DNA from 4 places in the Paraburkholderia sp. DD10 genome. Region 4 is predicted to be linked to each of the others. Evidence: riboswitches for the same ligand, from Rfam matches in the RefSeq annotation. Region 4 holds a riboswitch; each other region holds the start of a gene.

Region 1 (3,204 bases), on a different replicon from region 4:
CGAGTCTTATTGACTACCGCTCATGCACTTCGCTTGAATCCGCAGCCAATCTCGCGACCGGCCACTAGATAGTTATTGCATGCTGTACTGCTCGATCACAGTACCCAGTTGCTCGTTCATTTGATGCATTGTACGCCGGATTTCCTCAGCGGGAAATGCTTCTCCGTGCCGCACGCTGCTTTGCAGCTTAAGCAGTTCCGATGCCAGCGACAACGCAGCCATGACGGCAATGCGATCCGTGCCGCGCACGTTGCTGTTATTGCGGATCTTCGACATTTCGGCGTCGACACGCGCGACCGCTTCAAGCAGTGCGCCTTCTGTTTCAGCCGAGCAGGCGAGACGATAGGGCACGCCGAGAATCGACACTTCGATCTGCTTCGTGGTCATGCGTTTTCTCCGTGGCGGGTCACGTCGCTCCCGGTTTCGGCTTGATGCTGAGCGGGCTCGAGCAGATCGAGCTGGTTGTCCGGCTCATTGTGCGCGCGTGCCCGCGGCAGTTTCTCGAGAATCGCATTCAGCCGCACCTGGGCGTCGTCGATCTTGGCCGACAGTGCGTCGCGTTCCGCTTGCAGCGCATCGCGTTCCTCGCGAAGCATTGCAAGTTCCGTGCGCGTGGCTTCGACTTCGGCGCGTGATTGGGCGAGCTGCTCTTCGAGCGCGAGGCGCGCTTCGTTGTGGCGCTGGCTGATCGCGATCAGCTTGCCGATGTTCTGTGAAAGTGTTTCGAGTTCGGTGAGCATGTGCTGCGTCCTCTAAAGACATCGCATTTTAGCGCGGAATATCGCGGGTTCCGACATTTGTCTCGTTTCGAGACGTAACAACCTCGCTTTATGCAGGCATTGATCGACCATATGATGAAAAAGTACTCGCGCATCGGACAATAACCCGCACTTAACCGAACAGATCGCGCAACGATCAACGATTCTTGACGGGCTCGGGGGCCGCTCCTAAACTGGCCGCACTCTGGTGCCCGCGCGCGCTTTCATAGTGCGCGCAGTTAAACGGGAAGCAGGGCGCGTCGTTCGCCAGAACGCGCGAACCTGCGCTGCCCCCGCAACGGTAAGCGACCGCATTCATCATGCAGGTCGGTCCTGATCGCGTGTTCGAAGCTGAACGTGCGAGTGTGCCACTGCGCGTCACGCGTGGGAAGGCGGGATCGATGTGTCGCCAGCCCGGATACCGGCCAGAGGGAGAGGAACGTCCGCGAAAACGTTGAAAAGCGCGGGCGCCTCGTTACGCATCGGCCTGCGGGGAAGCGGGCCGCGCACGTTACCCACAGGAATGTCATCCCATGCTGTCCCCCATCGCTCGCGCGGCGTGGCTCGTTTTTGCGGGCGTGCCGCTCGTCGTGCACGCTCAGGCCGCTGCTGTTTCCACCTCTTCCGATGCGTCTTCTTCCACCTCGTCCGCGGCTGCCGCGGCTGCAGGTTCATCGCCCATCGTGTTGTCGCCGGTGGTCGTCACGGCGGGGCGTGGCCCGCAAGCGCTCGCCGACGCGATTCCGCCGACGGCGCTGTTCGATCAGCAGGACATCGCCGACAGCACCGCGACCGACTTGCCCGGCCTGCTGCAACTCGCCCCCGGCGCGCAAATCTCGCGTACAGGTGGCCCTGGTTCGACCACGAGTCTGTTTTTGCGTGGCGCGTCGTCGACGCAATCGCTGGTGCTGATCGACGGCGTGCGGGTCGACTCGGTGACCCTCGGTACATCGCAACTCGCGCAGATCCCGCTCGACCAGATCGATCACGTGGAAGTGGTGAACGGCAACGGGTCCGCGCTATACGGTTCGGGCGCGATCGGCGGCGTGGTGCAGGTGTTCACGAAAGACGGTGGCGACCATCCTCCGCGTTTCAACTTTTCGGTGGGCTACGGCAGCTATCACACGCAGACGCAGCAGGCCGGCGTGAACGGCGCATTGGATAAGGACGGCGCCACCACCTTCAACCTGTCGCTCGCCCGTTCGAAGGGCGACGGCTTCTCGTCGCTGAATCCGCGCGAGGCGCCGCAAGCCAATCCGAACGCAAACGGCTATCTGAACGAAAGCATTTCGGCTTCGCTGCGTCACAGGTTCAACGACCAATGGAACGCGGGCGTCACGTATTTCCAGTCGAACGGCAACAACAGTTACGACAACGCGTATGGCGTGCCGACCGATTCAAACAATCTGTATAGCAAGGTGCGTCAGATGTCGGTGTTCGCGAACGGCAAGCTGACCGATTGGTGGACCACCCACTTCATCGTCTCCGAAGGCGACGACCGCAGCGTGTCGAAAACCAACGGCATCTATAACGGCCGCTTCGATACCGACAATCGCCAGTACACGTGGCAGAACGATTTCACGTTCGCCGCGCAGCAGAAGTTGCAGGTGGGCTATGAGCATCTCGATCAAAGCCTCGACTCGGATACGTTCGCGGCGCCGGATCGTCATGTGGATTCGGGTTTCGTCGGCTATACGGGGCGCTTTGGGCGCAACCAGATTCAGGCCAATGTGCGGCGCGACCAGTATTCCGATTTCGGCGGAGCGAACAGTTACTATCTCGGCTACGGTTTCGACATCACCGGCCATTGGAAGGCGACTGCAAGCTATTCGGATTCGTTTCGCGCGCCGAGCTTCGACGATCTGTACTATCCGTACAGCGGCAACGCGTCGATCGAGCCGGAGCGCAGTCATTCGATCGAGGCCGCGTTGCAGTACGCGTCGAACGCGCTCGGCGTGATGCGCCTGAGCGCGTTCCAGACGCGCTATTCGAATCTGATCGATTATCAGCAGGTGACGCCCGGCATCTATCTGGCCGAGAACGTCGGGCATGCGAAGGTGCAGGGACTCGAAGGATCGTGGAGCGGCCATGTCGGCAAGACGGACGTGCGCGCGTCGTTGACGCTGCAAAATCCCGTCGACCTCGACAAAGATGCCGACCTTCTGCGGCGCGCGCGGCGTTTCGGATCGCTCGCGGTGAATCGCAGCATCGCCTGCTGGCGCGTGGGCGGCGAGTGGATCGTGAGCGGCGCGCGCGAAGATAGCAGCGGCAAGCTGGGCGGCTACGGTGTGGTGAATCTGTCGGCGCGCTACAACATCACGAAAGCGTGGTACGTGGCCGCGCAAATCCACAACCTGTTGAACAAGGACTATGAAACGGCCTACTCGTATAACTCGCCCTGGCGCGGTGCGTATGTCACGGTTGGCTGGCAGCAGCAGTGACGAAC
Region 2 (3,204 bases), 1.6 Mb from region 4:
AGTTGGTGGGCCGGTACGGCGGGCGCGCAAGATGCGTGCCCAACCCTCGCGTGCCTCGGTCCGAGCGCCACGGGTACGGACAGTGCTGTCAGCCTGTCGACCGCTTTCAGGGATCGCGCCGACATGAACCCCGCCCGCTTCCTCGCCGCCACGTTTGCCGCCGCGTCGCTAGGCGCCGTGCTGCCCGGCAGCGCGAGTGCCGACGATGCGCCCAGTCCGTGCGCATCGCTCAAACGCATCGTGGCGGCTGCGCCAGGCGGCTTGGCCTCGTTGACGCCCGACGACGGCAAGGGCGTCGCGCAACCTTACGGCGACGATGCGCAATGCTCGGCGAGCGGGGGCAGCTACCAATGCACGTGGACGCCGCATCATGACGCCGGGTCGAGCGCGGACGCGCTGCAGGCCGTCGCGGCGGATATCGCGTCGTGTCTGCCCGAAGCGACCCACGATCAGAATTCGCCGGGACGTCAGCACTTTTATTCGGGCGCGCCGGGTAAGCGGACCGAAATCACGCTGGCGCCGGCGGGTTCAGCGAGGCTGCGCCTGGTGGTGTCGGGTCAATGAGCGGCAAGCGGGCCGATATGCGTGGATTTCAAATCCGACGGCGGGCGTCGCGCTGGTGTTGTCAGTGCGACGCGAGCCACCATGTCCAGCCGCGCGATGAACGCCGTAATTCGACCGCCGACAGCGGGGCGATTTCGATGCGTGGAAATACGGCGGGCGATGCTCCGAGTGCGTGAACGAGCGCCGCGCGAATCACCGGCGCGTGCGTAATGGCGACCACGTTGCGCGGGTTTTGACGCGGGGCGCTTGTTGTACCGGTCGTTCCTTCGCTGATCGCGCCGTCCAGCGCATCGAGCCATTCTCCCAGGCGCTTCACGAGTTGACTGAACGACTCGCCGCCGTGCGCCGCGAAGTCGGGATCGCGCAGCCAGGCAGCGAGGTGCTGCGGCGCTTCATTCGCGAGATCGGCGAGGCGGCGTCCCTGCCAATCGCCGTAGTCGATCTCCCCCAACGCTGTGTGGACCGTTGCGGCGAGGCCCAACGCCAGCGCCGTATCGCGCGCGCAAACTGCGGGGCTGACGAAGACCGCGGCGGCGTCGGCAATCGCCAGGCGCTGGCGTGCGGCCTGGGCTTCGGCGAGGCCGCGAGCGTCGAGCGGATCGTCGGCGGGAAAGCGGCCCGCGCGCATGGCGGGGGTCGATGCGTGGCTGACCAGTAACAGCCTTGTGTCCATTCGATGACTTCCATAGAGGTACGCCAAGGCAGAACGCCCGCATGGACGCGTTGCGCTACCGAGTGCCGGAGTTTAGCGCGTAGAATAGCGGCACTGCGAAGTGCGGAAGCCGGTGAGAGCCCGGCGCGGTCGCGCCACTGTAATCGGCATCACGAGCCGAAAGCCAGACCTGAGCTTCGCAGCCTTCCTTTGCAATCGACTATCGGGGCGCGCTACCCCCAGGAGATGTCCATCATGACCGAAGCTGTTTTCGATCCCGCCAACCCGCCCGCTGCTCAACCCACGCCGATTCCGCTGCGCGAGTTGTTGCCTTGGGTCGTGTTCGGCGGCTTGCTGCTGTTGCTCGCGCTTTACTTCGTTGGGGCGGAACAGGGCGCCACGTCGCTGGTGCCCGGCATGTACGTGCATGAGTTCGTGCACGACGGTCGCCATCTGCTCGGCTTTCCCTGCCACTAACGGAGTTCGACATGGTTGGTAAGTTGTTATTGCGCGGGATGCTCGCAGGCATCGCCGCGGGACTGCTCACGTTCGGCTTCGCCCGGCTCGCGGGCGAGCCGCAGGTCGATCAGGCGATATCCTTCGAGGAAAAGGCCGCGGCGGCGGCCGAGGGCGGCGAGGCGCATGAACACGAAGACCTCGTTAGCCGCGATACGCAGGCGGGCCTGGGGCTGTTGACCGGCGTGGTCACGTATGGCGCGGCGTTCGGCGGATTGTTCGCGCTCGTATTCGCCTACGCCTATGGACGGGTGGGCGCATTGAGCGCGCGTGCGTTGTCGGCATGGCTTGCGCTCGGCGCGTTCATCGCGCTGGTGATCGTCCCGAACATCAAGTACCCCGCGAATCCGCCGGCGGTGGGCGACCCCGACACGATCGGAACGCGCACCGGCTTGTTCTTCCTGATGATCGCGATCTCGCTGACCGCGATGGTGTTTTCGCTGAAGGTGCGGCGTCGCGCGGTGATGAAACTGGGCGCGTGGAATGGCTCGATCGTGGGCGGCGTGGTGTTCGTCGCGATCATCGCTGCCGTGCAATTGTCGATGCCGACGATCAACGAAGTGCCGGCGGCTTTCCCGGCCGTGCTGCTGTGGAAGTTCCGCGTCGCGGCGATCGGCATGCAGGTGATCATGTGGACGACGATCGGACTGCTGTTCGGCGCGCTGGTGGAGCACAGCGGATTGACGCGGGTAGGCGCGGGGCGGGCGGCGGTGAAGTCCGTTTGATCGTTTTCTGTTGGTGAAGAGTGTGGGCTCCGTCTACCGGGCCCGGTTGACGTATGCCTGTAGCCCGCCTCGTGCGGGCTTTTTATTGCCCGCATGGGCCAACTGGTTACCGCCGTCCTCGCAGCTTCGCTGAACTAGTCGCCAGGGCTTCGAGGGCTGTTCGACGCCACAGCGTACGCCCTACGCGCTCCAACCCGTAACACCCAATCGAACACCCCGCGCCTTTCCCCGACCGGCTGGGTCAGCCGCTCAAACAATTGCGCAACGGCGCCATCGAGTTGCGCAAGCACTGGCGCCTGAGCCGCCGCCTCCAAATCGAAAACCGGCAATACCGACACGCGCTCATCCAACCCGCCATCCACAGAACCAGTAGCCGCACCGCTATAACGCGCGATCAACGAATCAAGCCGCGCCACGATCGATTCCACATGCGCCGCCCGCACATTCGCGGCATTGAGCGCCACTTCACCCGACACCCCGCGCCGAGCAGAATCACTCAACACCCGCGCCCAGTGCAAACAGCACAGCAGCGATCCGGTGGCCAACTCGACACCAGAATTCCACGCCACCACGCGCTGCATTTGCAGCGGCTTCAGCGCGATTCGCAACTCATGCCAACCGCGGTCGAGCTTGCGCATGGCGACAGCCGCATCCGCCGCCAGCGCAGCGGACCCGCCCAGCCGCACCACCTCGCGCAACGCACCCAGCACAGCCGCAAGCCTCATCTCCACATGACGGCTCGCCGCG
Region 3 (3,204 bases), 440 kb from region 4:
CAGGCCGCGAGCGCCGCCTCGCCTTGCAAGGTGACCGCGTTGGCGACCAGCCGGCCGCCGTCGCGCAGACGCGCCCAGCACGTGTCCAGCACGCCCGCCGCCGTCGCGCCGCCGCCGATGAACACGGCGTCCGGCGCCGGCAGCCCTTGCAGCGCTTCGGGTGCGCGCCCGGCCACGAGTTGCAGACCCGGCACGCCCAGCGCGTCGCGATTGTGCTCGATGAAACGCTGCCGCTCCGCGTGCCCTTCAATCGCGATCGCGCGGCAGGTCGGATGCGCGCGCATCCATTCGATGCCGATCGAGCCGCTGCCCGCGCCCACGTCCCACAGCAATTCGCCGGGCGTCGGCGCGAGGCGCGCCAGTGTGATCGCGCGCACGTCGCGCTTGGTCAACTGGCCGTCGTGGCGGAAAGCGTCGTCGGGTAGGCCGCAGGTCAGCGGCAGACGCGGCGCGCCTTCGGTCGCTCGGCATTCGAGCGCGATCAGGTTCAACGCGGCGACATCGGGAGCGGACCACTGATCGGCGCGGCCGTCGATGCGACGTTCCAGCTCGCCGCCCAGATGTTCCAGCACGATCATGCGGGTCGCGCCGAAGCCGCGCGCGTTGAGCAGTTCGGCCAACGCCGCGGGCGTGCGCCCATCGGCGCTCAACACGAAGACGCGCGCGCCGTCGTGCAAATGCGCGTTCAGCGTGGGCAGCGGCCGGCCCACCAGCGAAACGGTCGCGACCTCCTGCAACGGCCAGCCGAGCCGCGCCGCCGCCAGCGACAGCGACGACGGCGCGGGCAGCACCCGCAACTCGCCGGCCGGCAACTGCCGCGCGAGCGTCGCGCCGACGCCGAACAGCATCGGATCGCCGCTCGCCAGCACGCATACGGAAGCGCCGCGCTCGGCCAGCAACGGCGCGAGATCGAACGGCCGCGGCCATGCCGCGCGGCGCGCGGCGAGGCGCGCGGGCAGCATCGCCAGATGACGCTCGCCGCCGTAAATCACCGACGCCTCCAGCAACGCACGCCGCGCGGGCCGTCCCAAACCGGCGAAGCCGTCATCGCCCATGCCCACCACCGTCAGCCACGCAGGCATGCATCCATCCTCATTCTGTGTCTTCAAATCATGCGCTGTGCCACGCCGGTCAAAGCGTCCAGCCTCGTTGTGCTGTCCGAAAAAAGGCATAATACAGCCGCCGGTGCCCTTCGGGGCCGAAGAGGGAACACAGTGCCACTGTGGCTGCCCCCGCAACTGTATGCAGCGAGTCCGTTTGCGCTCCGCGCCACTGGTTTCACCGGGAAGGCAGCGGCGGACCATGACCTGCCAGCCAGGAGACCTGCCGGCGAGACTGTTCGTGCCAGCCTGCATCGGGCGGGGTGTACCGATGCCGCAGCAATGCCCGCCTCACGGCTTGCTCGGGCTTTCGCGCGACGCTAAACCCGGTGTCCGTCTTGAATCAAGCTTCGCCCTCCACCGTTTTGCCCGACGCGGCCCCAGCGCCACGGCCCTCGGCGTGTCCGGGGCTGCTGCGCATCGTCGCCGCGTGCGACGGCGGCATCTGCCGGATCAAGCTGCCTGGCGGCGAGCTGAGCGCCGCGCAGGCCGCGGCGATTGCCGAGGCGAGCGCGCGGCATGCGGCCGGCGTGATCGAGTTGACCAATCGCGCGAACTTGCAGGTGCGCGGCGTGCGTGGCCGCGAGGCAGCGGCGTTGAGCGCGGCGTTGGTGGCGGCGGGGCTTGGGCCCGATGGAGCGGCGCCAGACGCGGCGGCTGGTTCGGATGCGATGGCGAAGCGCGCCGCGCCGGCTTCCAACTCGCTCCGCGCGGCGGCCGCCGACGACGTGCGCAACGTGATGATCAGCCCCGCCGCCGGGCGCGATCCGTTCGCGCTGTTCGACACCAGGCCGCTGTGCGCCGAACTGCTGGCGCTGCTGCAAGGCGAAGCGCGCTTCGCGGCGTTGTCGCCGAAATTCGCGCTGCTGGTGGATGGCGGCGAGCGCCTGGCAAGGCTCGATCATCCGCATGACGTGTGGCTCGCGGCGTCGCAAGTTCGTGACGGTGTGCGGTTCGTGTTCGGTCTTGCCGGTTGCCCGCCAGCGGTGGCGTTACCGCAAAACCCGGCTGCCGGTTGCGATGACTCGACACAAGCTCGTCGCGTGGACGACGCAGGCGCATTAGCCGCCGTGTCGTCATCGCAAGTCCCTGCGCTTGTCCGCGCGCTGCTGCACTCGTTTCTCGACCTCGCCGCCGCCGACGCCACGCGCATGCGTCACCTGCTCGCCGCGCGTTCCGTCGACGCCGTATTGCAGCGCGCGCAAACGTATGTCGATTTCCCGCTGTCACGCGACGCGTCGCTCGCGTCCTGGCATCGCGCGACACCGGCCGATGCCGCGCGTCGGCTCGGCGCGCACGCCCAACGCACGACGGAGACCTGGCACGTAGGCGGCCAGCCGCCGCTAGGCCGCCTCGACGCCGCCACCCTGCATGCCCTCGCCGCGCTCGCACGACAGCAAGGCAACGGCACGCTGCACGTCACGCCGTGGCAAAGCGTGCTGCTGACCGACATCGCGGCGCACGCCGTGCCAGCCGTGCTGACCGCACTGAACACGCTGGGCCTCGCCTGCGATGCCACGCAAGCCATCACGCGTCTGATCGCCTGCGCGGGCTCGCCAGGCTGCGCGAAAAGCCTCGCCGACACCAAGGCCGACGCACTGCGGCTCGCCGCGCGCTTGCCCGAGAACGTCGAGGTCCATCTGAGCGGCTGCCCGCGCTCGTGCGCCGCCGCGCATCGTGCGCCGTACACACTGCTGGCTGTGTCGCCCGGCACTTACGACCTTTATCGACGCGACGACGGCCACTCGGATTTCGGCCAGTGCGTCGCGCGCCAACTGACGATCGACCAGGCCGCCGACCTGCTCGACCACCTGGCCCGGAGCCCATAGATGCTTGATTACATTCGCGACGGTCAGGAGATCTATCGCCAATCCTTCGCGACGATCCGCGCGGAAGCCGATTTATCGCGCATCCCCGCGGACCTGGAAAAACTCGCGGTGCGCGTGATTCACGCGTGCGGCATGGTGGATATCGTCGACGCCCTGCAATTTTCCGCAGGCGCGGGCACCGCGGGCCGCACGGCGCTCGCGCAAGGCGCGCCGATTCTCTGCGATGCCGGCATGGTCGCGCAAGGCATCACGCGCGCGCGGCTGCCCGCGAACAA
Region 4 (3,204 bases):
GCCTGCAATTCCTCGCCGCCGCGCCCGAACACGAACGGATCGCCGCCTTTCAAACGCGCGACGCTGCGCCCGGCCCGCAGATGCGCGAGCATCTGCACGATGATCCCGGCCTGCGGCGTGGACGGATGTCCGCCGCGCTTGCCGACGTAAATCACCAGCGCGTCGGCGCGCGCGAACTGCAATACGTCGGGATTCACCAGATCGTCGACCAGCACCACGTCGGCTTGCGCGAGCGCGCGGGTCGCCTTGAGCGTCATCAGTTCGACGTCGCCGGGGCCCGCGCCGATCAGCCACGCGCGGCTCATCGCGGCATGCATGGCGCGCGCCATGTCGTGACGGACGGGAAGGGCCGAAGCGCCAGGAGGGCGTGCGAGCCGGCGGAAAGGGAAGAACTCATGCGGTGCTACGGATATCAGGCATGACGTAATGCGCCGCTTCACCAAGATACATGCAAGCGGGGACCACGCCGTGCTTCAGCGCCATCACATCCGTCCCTCGCGGATTCCGGCGGCCGGCAGCGTGACGTTCGCTGCCTCCGCGTCTGGCCGGTATCCGGGCTGGCGGCCTCATGCGCTTTGCCTTCCCGTCCGCATTCGTCGGACAGTGGCATCGAAAACGCATGCGCGGCGCTATAAAACCCATCGAGCGCCGCAGGTCGCTTACCGTTGCGGGGACAGCACAGGTTGAGCGCGGCAAGCGCGGCCTGTTTCCCGTTTAACTGCACACGCGAATGCATGTGCGGGCACCAAACGCGCGCTTACGATAGCACATGACGCCCCATCCGATAAGCGCCTCCGTCCTCGCGTTTTCTTGACTGCGCCGGGTCGCGGGCCTACACTCGCACGCACTTTGGTGCTCGTGTGCGCGCTCCTGCGCATGCAGTTAAACGGGAAACAGGGCACCCGCCTTCAAGGACCGGGTCAACCTGTGCTGCCCCCGCAACGGTAAGCGAAATGCGGTACGTCACGTACCGCGGAGCCGGCTTCGATGTCCACGCGCAAGGCCGCGTCGGCATACAACCACTGGGCGAGAAATCACTCGCACGGGAAGGGGAAGCGGCGCTTTCGCCAGCCCGGATACCGGCCAGAGCACGCAGGACGAACGCCGCGGGGATGCGGCATGCGTTCATGACCTCACCCCGCTTGCTGTCTTTCCCTGTTGCAGCAACGCCGTCGATCGAATGGACCTCACGATGCAAACTCAAATGCGCAAGATCCCCGTCACCATCGTCACGGGCTTTCTCGGCAGCGGCAAGACCACGCTGCTTCGGCACATTCTTCGGCATGCGGGCGGCAAGCGCATTGCGGTGATCGTCAACGAGTTCGGCGAGCTCGGCATCGACGGGGAAATCCTCAAGGGCTGCGGAATCGGTTGCGACGAAAACGGCGTCGAAACCGAAGGGCAACTGTATGAACTGGCGAACGGTTGCCTGTGCTGCACCGTGCAGGAAGAATTTTTTCCGGTGATGGAAAAACTCGTCGAGCGCCGCGAGCAGATCGATCACGTGCTGATCGAAACGTCGGGCCTCGCCTTGCCCAAGCCGCTGGTGCAGGCGTTCAACTGGCCGCAGATCAAGAACAGCTTCACGGTGGATGCGGTGGTGACCGTGGTGGACGGCCCCGCCGCCGCGAGCGGCCAGTTCGCCGACAACCCGGCCGCCGTGGATGCGCAACGCAAGGCCGATCCGAATCTCGATCACGAATCGCCGCTGCACGAACTGTTCGAGGATCAGTTGTCCGCGGCCGATCTGGTGATTCTGAACAAAACCGATTTGCTCGACGACGCGCGGCAAAGCGCCGTGGAAGCCCTCATTCGTGAAGAGATTCCACCGCAAGTGAAGATCGTGCGCGCGCAGATGGGCCAACTCGATCTGCACACGTTGCTGGGTCTCGAGGCGGCTTCGGAAGAAACCATCCACTTGCGCCACGATCACCACGGTTCCGCCGACGACGCCGATCACCACCACGACGAATTCGATTCGGTGGTGGTGCAGGCGAGCGCGCCATCGCGCGAAGCGCTGATCGCCGCTTTGCAAGGGCTGGTCGAAACGAACACGATTTACCGCGTCAAGGGTTTCGCGGCTTTGCCGGGCGCGCCGATGCGTCTGGTGATCCAGGGCGTGGGCCGGCGTTTCGATAGTTATTTCGATCGGCGCTGGCAGGCGCATGAAACCGATGCGGGACTGCAAAGCCGCTTCGTGCTGATCGGCGAGGACCTGGATCAGCACGCGCTGCAACGCGCATTCGACGCGGCGCTCGGTGTGGCGTCGAGCGCCGAAGCGCAACAGGCGTAAGCGCTCATGCATCTGCTGCGCACCACGCCGGGTGGTTTTGTCGACGACACGCAAGGCGTGATCCGCATCGATCAGCGGCCCGCCGATATCGTGGTGCTCAGTTCCGCCGACACCACGCTGTCGCTGCTCGCCAGCGTGTTTCCTCGTCTCGGAGACGGCTTCCCGAGCGTGAGGCTCGCGAACGTCACGTATCTGCGGCAGCCGGCCTCGGTCGATTTTTATGTCGAGGACGTGTTGCAGCATGCGCGCGTCGTGGTGGTCGATCATCTTGGCGGCGAAGCCTATTGGCCCTACGGCATCGAGCAGGTGGTCGCGCTCGCCGAGCGCAAGCAGCAGACGCTCGCGATGTTCTCCGGCGATCTCCAGGAAGACCCGAACCTGCTTGCGCGCAGCACCGCGAGCGCCGATCTGTGCCATCAGCTATGGCGTTATCTGCGTGAAGGCGGCCCGCAAAACGCCGAGGCGTTTTTGCGCTGCATCGCGTATCGCGGCTTCGGTTGGGGACGCGAGCCCGCGCCGCCGCGCGCGTTGCCGGCCGCGACGCTCTACCACCCCGAGCGCGACACGCCGACGATCGCCGACTGGCAGGCGCGCTGGCGGCAAGACGCGCCGGTGGCCGCGATTCTGTTCTACAAGGCGCATCTGCAAGCGGCCAATACGGCGGTGTTCGATGCGCTGATCGACGCGCTCGATGCGCAAGGTCTGAATCCGTTGCCGATCGCGATTACGTCGCTGAAAGACGCGATGAGCCGCGAAGTCGTGCAGTCGCTCTGTGCGCAACATAACGTCGCGCTGGTGCTGAATACGACCGCGTTCGCCGCGTCCGCGATCGACGACCCCGAGCCGCTCGCGCTCGCCGGCGACGCGCCGGTGTTGCAGGTGATCCTGAGCGGCGGCAACCGCGACGACTG

The links. A riboswitch is a leader RNA that binds a small molecule or an ion and turns the genes downstream of it on or off. The one in region 4 is predicted to bind cobalamin.
Region 1: it holds a riboswitch for cobalamin, as region 4 does, so the genes downstream of both, ACOCG7_RS16055 (TonB-dependent receptor domain-containing protein) here and cobW (cobalamin biosynthesis protein CobW) in region 4, are expected to answer to the same signal.
Region 2: it holds a riboswitch for cobalamin, as region 4 does, so the genes downstream of both, ACOCG7_RS14290 (CbtB domain-containing protein) here and cobW (cobalamin biosynthesis protein CobW) in region 4, are expected to answer to the same signal.
Region 3: it holds a riboswitch for cobalamin, as region 4 does, so the genes downstream of both, cobG (precorrin-3B synthase) here and cobW (cobalamin biosynthesis protein CobW) in region 4, are expected to answer to the same signal.

What each region holds. Positions count from the first base shown of each region.
Region 1 is NZ_CP185393.1:150,903-154,106, forward strand. Features, by position in the region: gene ACOCG7_RS16045 (cell division protein ZapA) at 73-387, opposite strand; gene ACOCG7_RS16050 (ATPase) at 384-740, opposite strand; cobalamin riboswitch at 948-1,203, shown strand; gene ACOCG7_RS16055 (TonB-dependent receptor domain-containing protein) at 1,292-3,199, shown strand.
Region 2 is NZ_CP185392.1:3,141,124-3,144,327, reverse strand. Features, by position in the region: gene ACOCG7_RS14300 (hypothetical protein) at 124-564, shown strand; gene ACOCG7_RS14295 (histidine phosphatase family protein) at 626-1,237, opposite strand; cobalamin riboswitch at 1,289-1,431, shown strand; gene ACOCG7_RS14290 (CbtB domain-containing protein) at 1,472-1,693, shown strand; gene ACOCG7_RS14285 (CbtA family protein) at 1,705-2,457, shown strand; gene ACOCG7_RS14280 (FUSC family protein) at 2,592-3,204, opposite strand, start outside.
Region 3 is NZ_CP185392.1:1,789,157-1,792,360, forward strand. Features, by position in the region: gene cbiE (precorrin-6y C5,15-methyltransferase (decarboxylating) subunit CbiE) at 1-1,082, opposite strand, end outside; cobalamin riboswitch at 1,167-1,346, shown strand; gene cobG (precorrin-3B synthase) at 1,430-2,929, shown strand; gene ACOCG7_RS08155 (precorrin-8X methylmutase) at 2,930-3,204, shown strand, end outside.
Region 4 is NZ_CP185392.1:1,344,568-1,347,771, forward strand. Features, by position in the region: gene cobA (uroporphyrinogen-III C-methyltransferase) at 1-305, opposite strand, end outside; cobalamin riboswitch at 526-765, opposite strand; cobalamin riboswitch at 834-1,103, shown strand; gene cobW (cobalamin biosynthesis protein CobW) at 1,193-2,293, shown strand; gene cobN (cobaltochelatase subunit CobN) at 2,300-3,204, shown strand, end outside.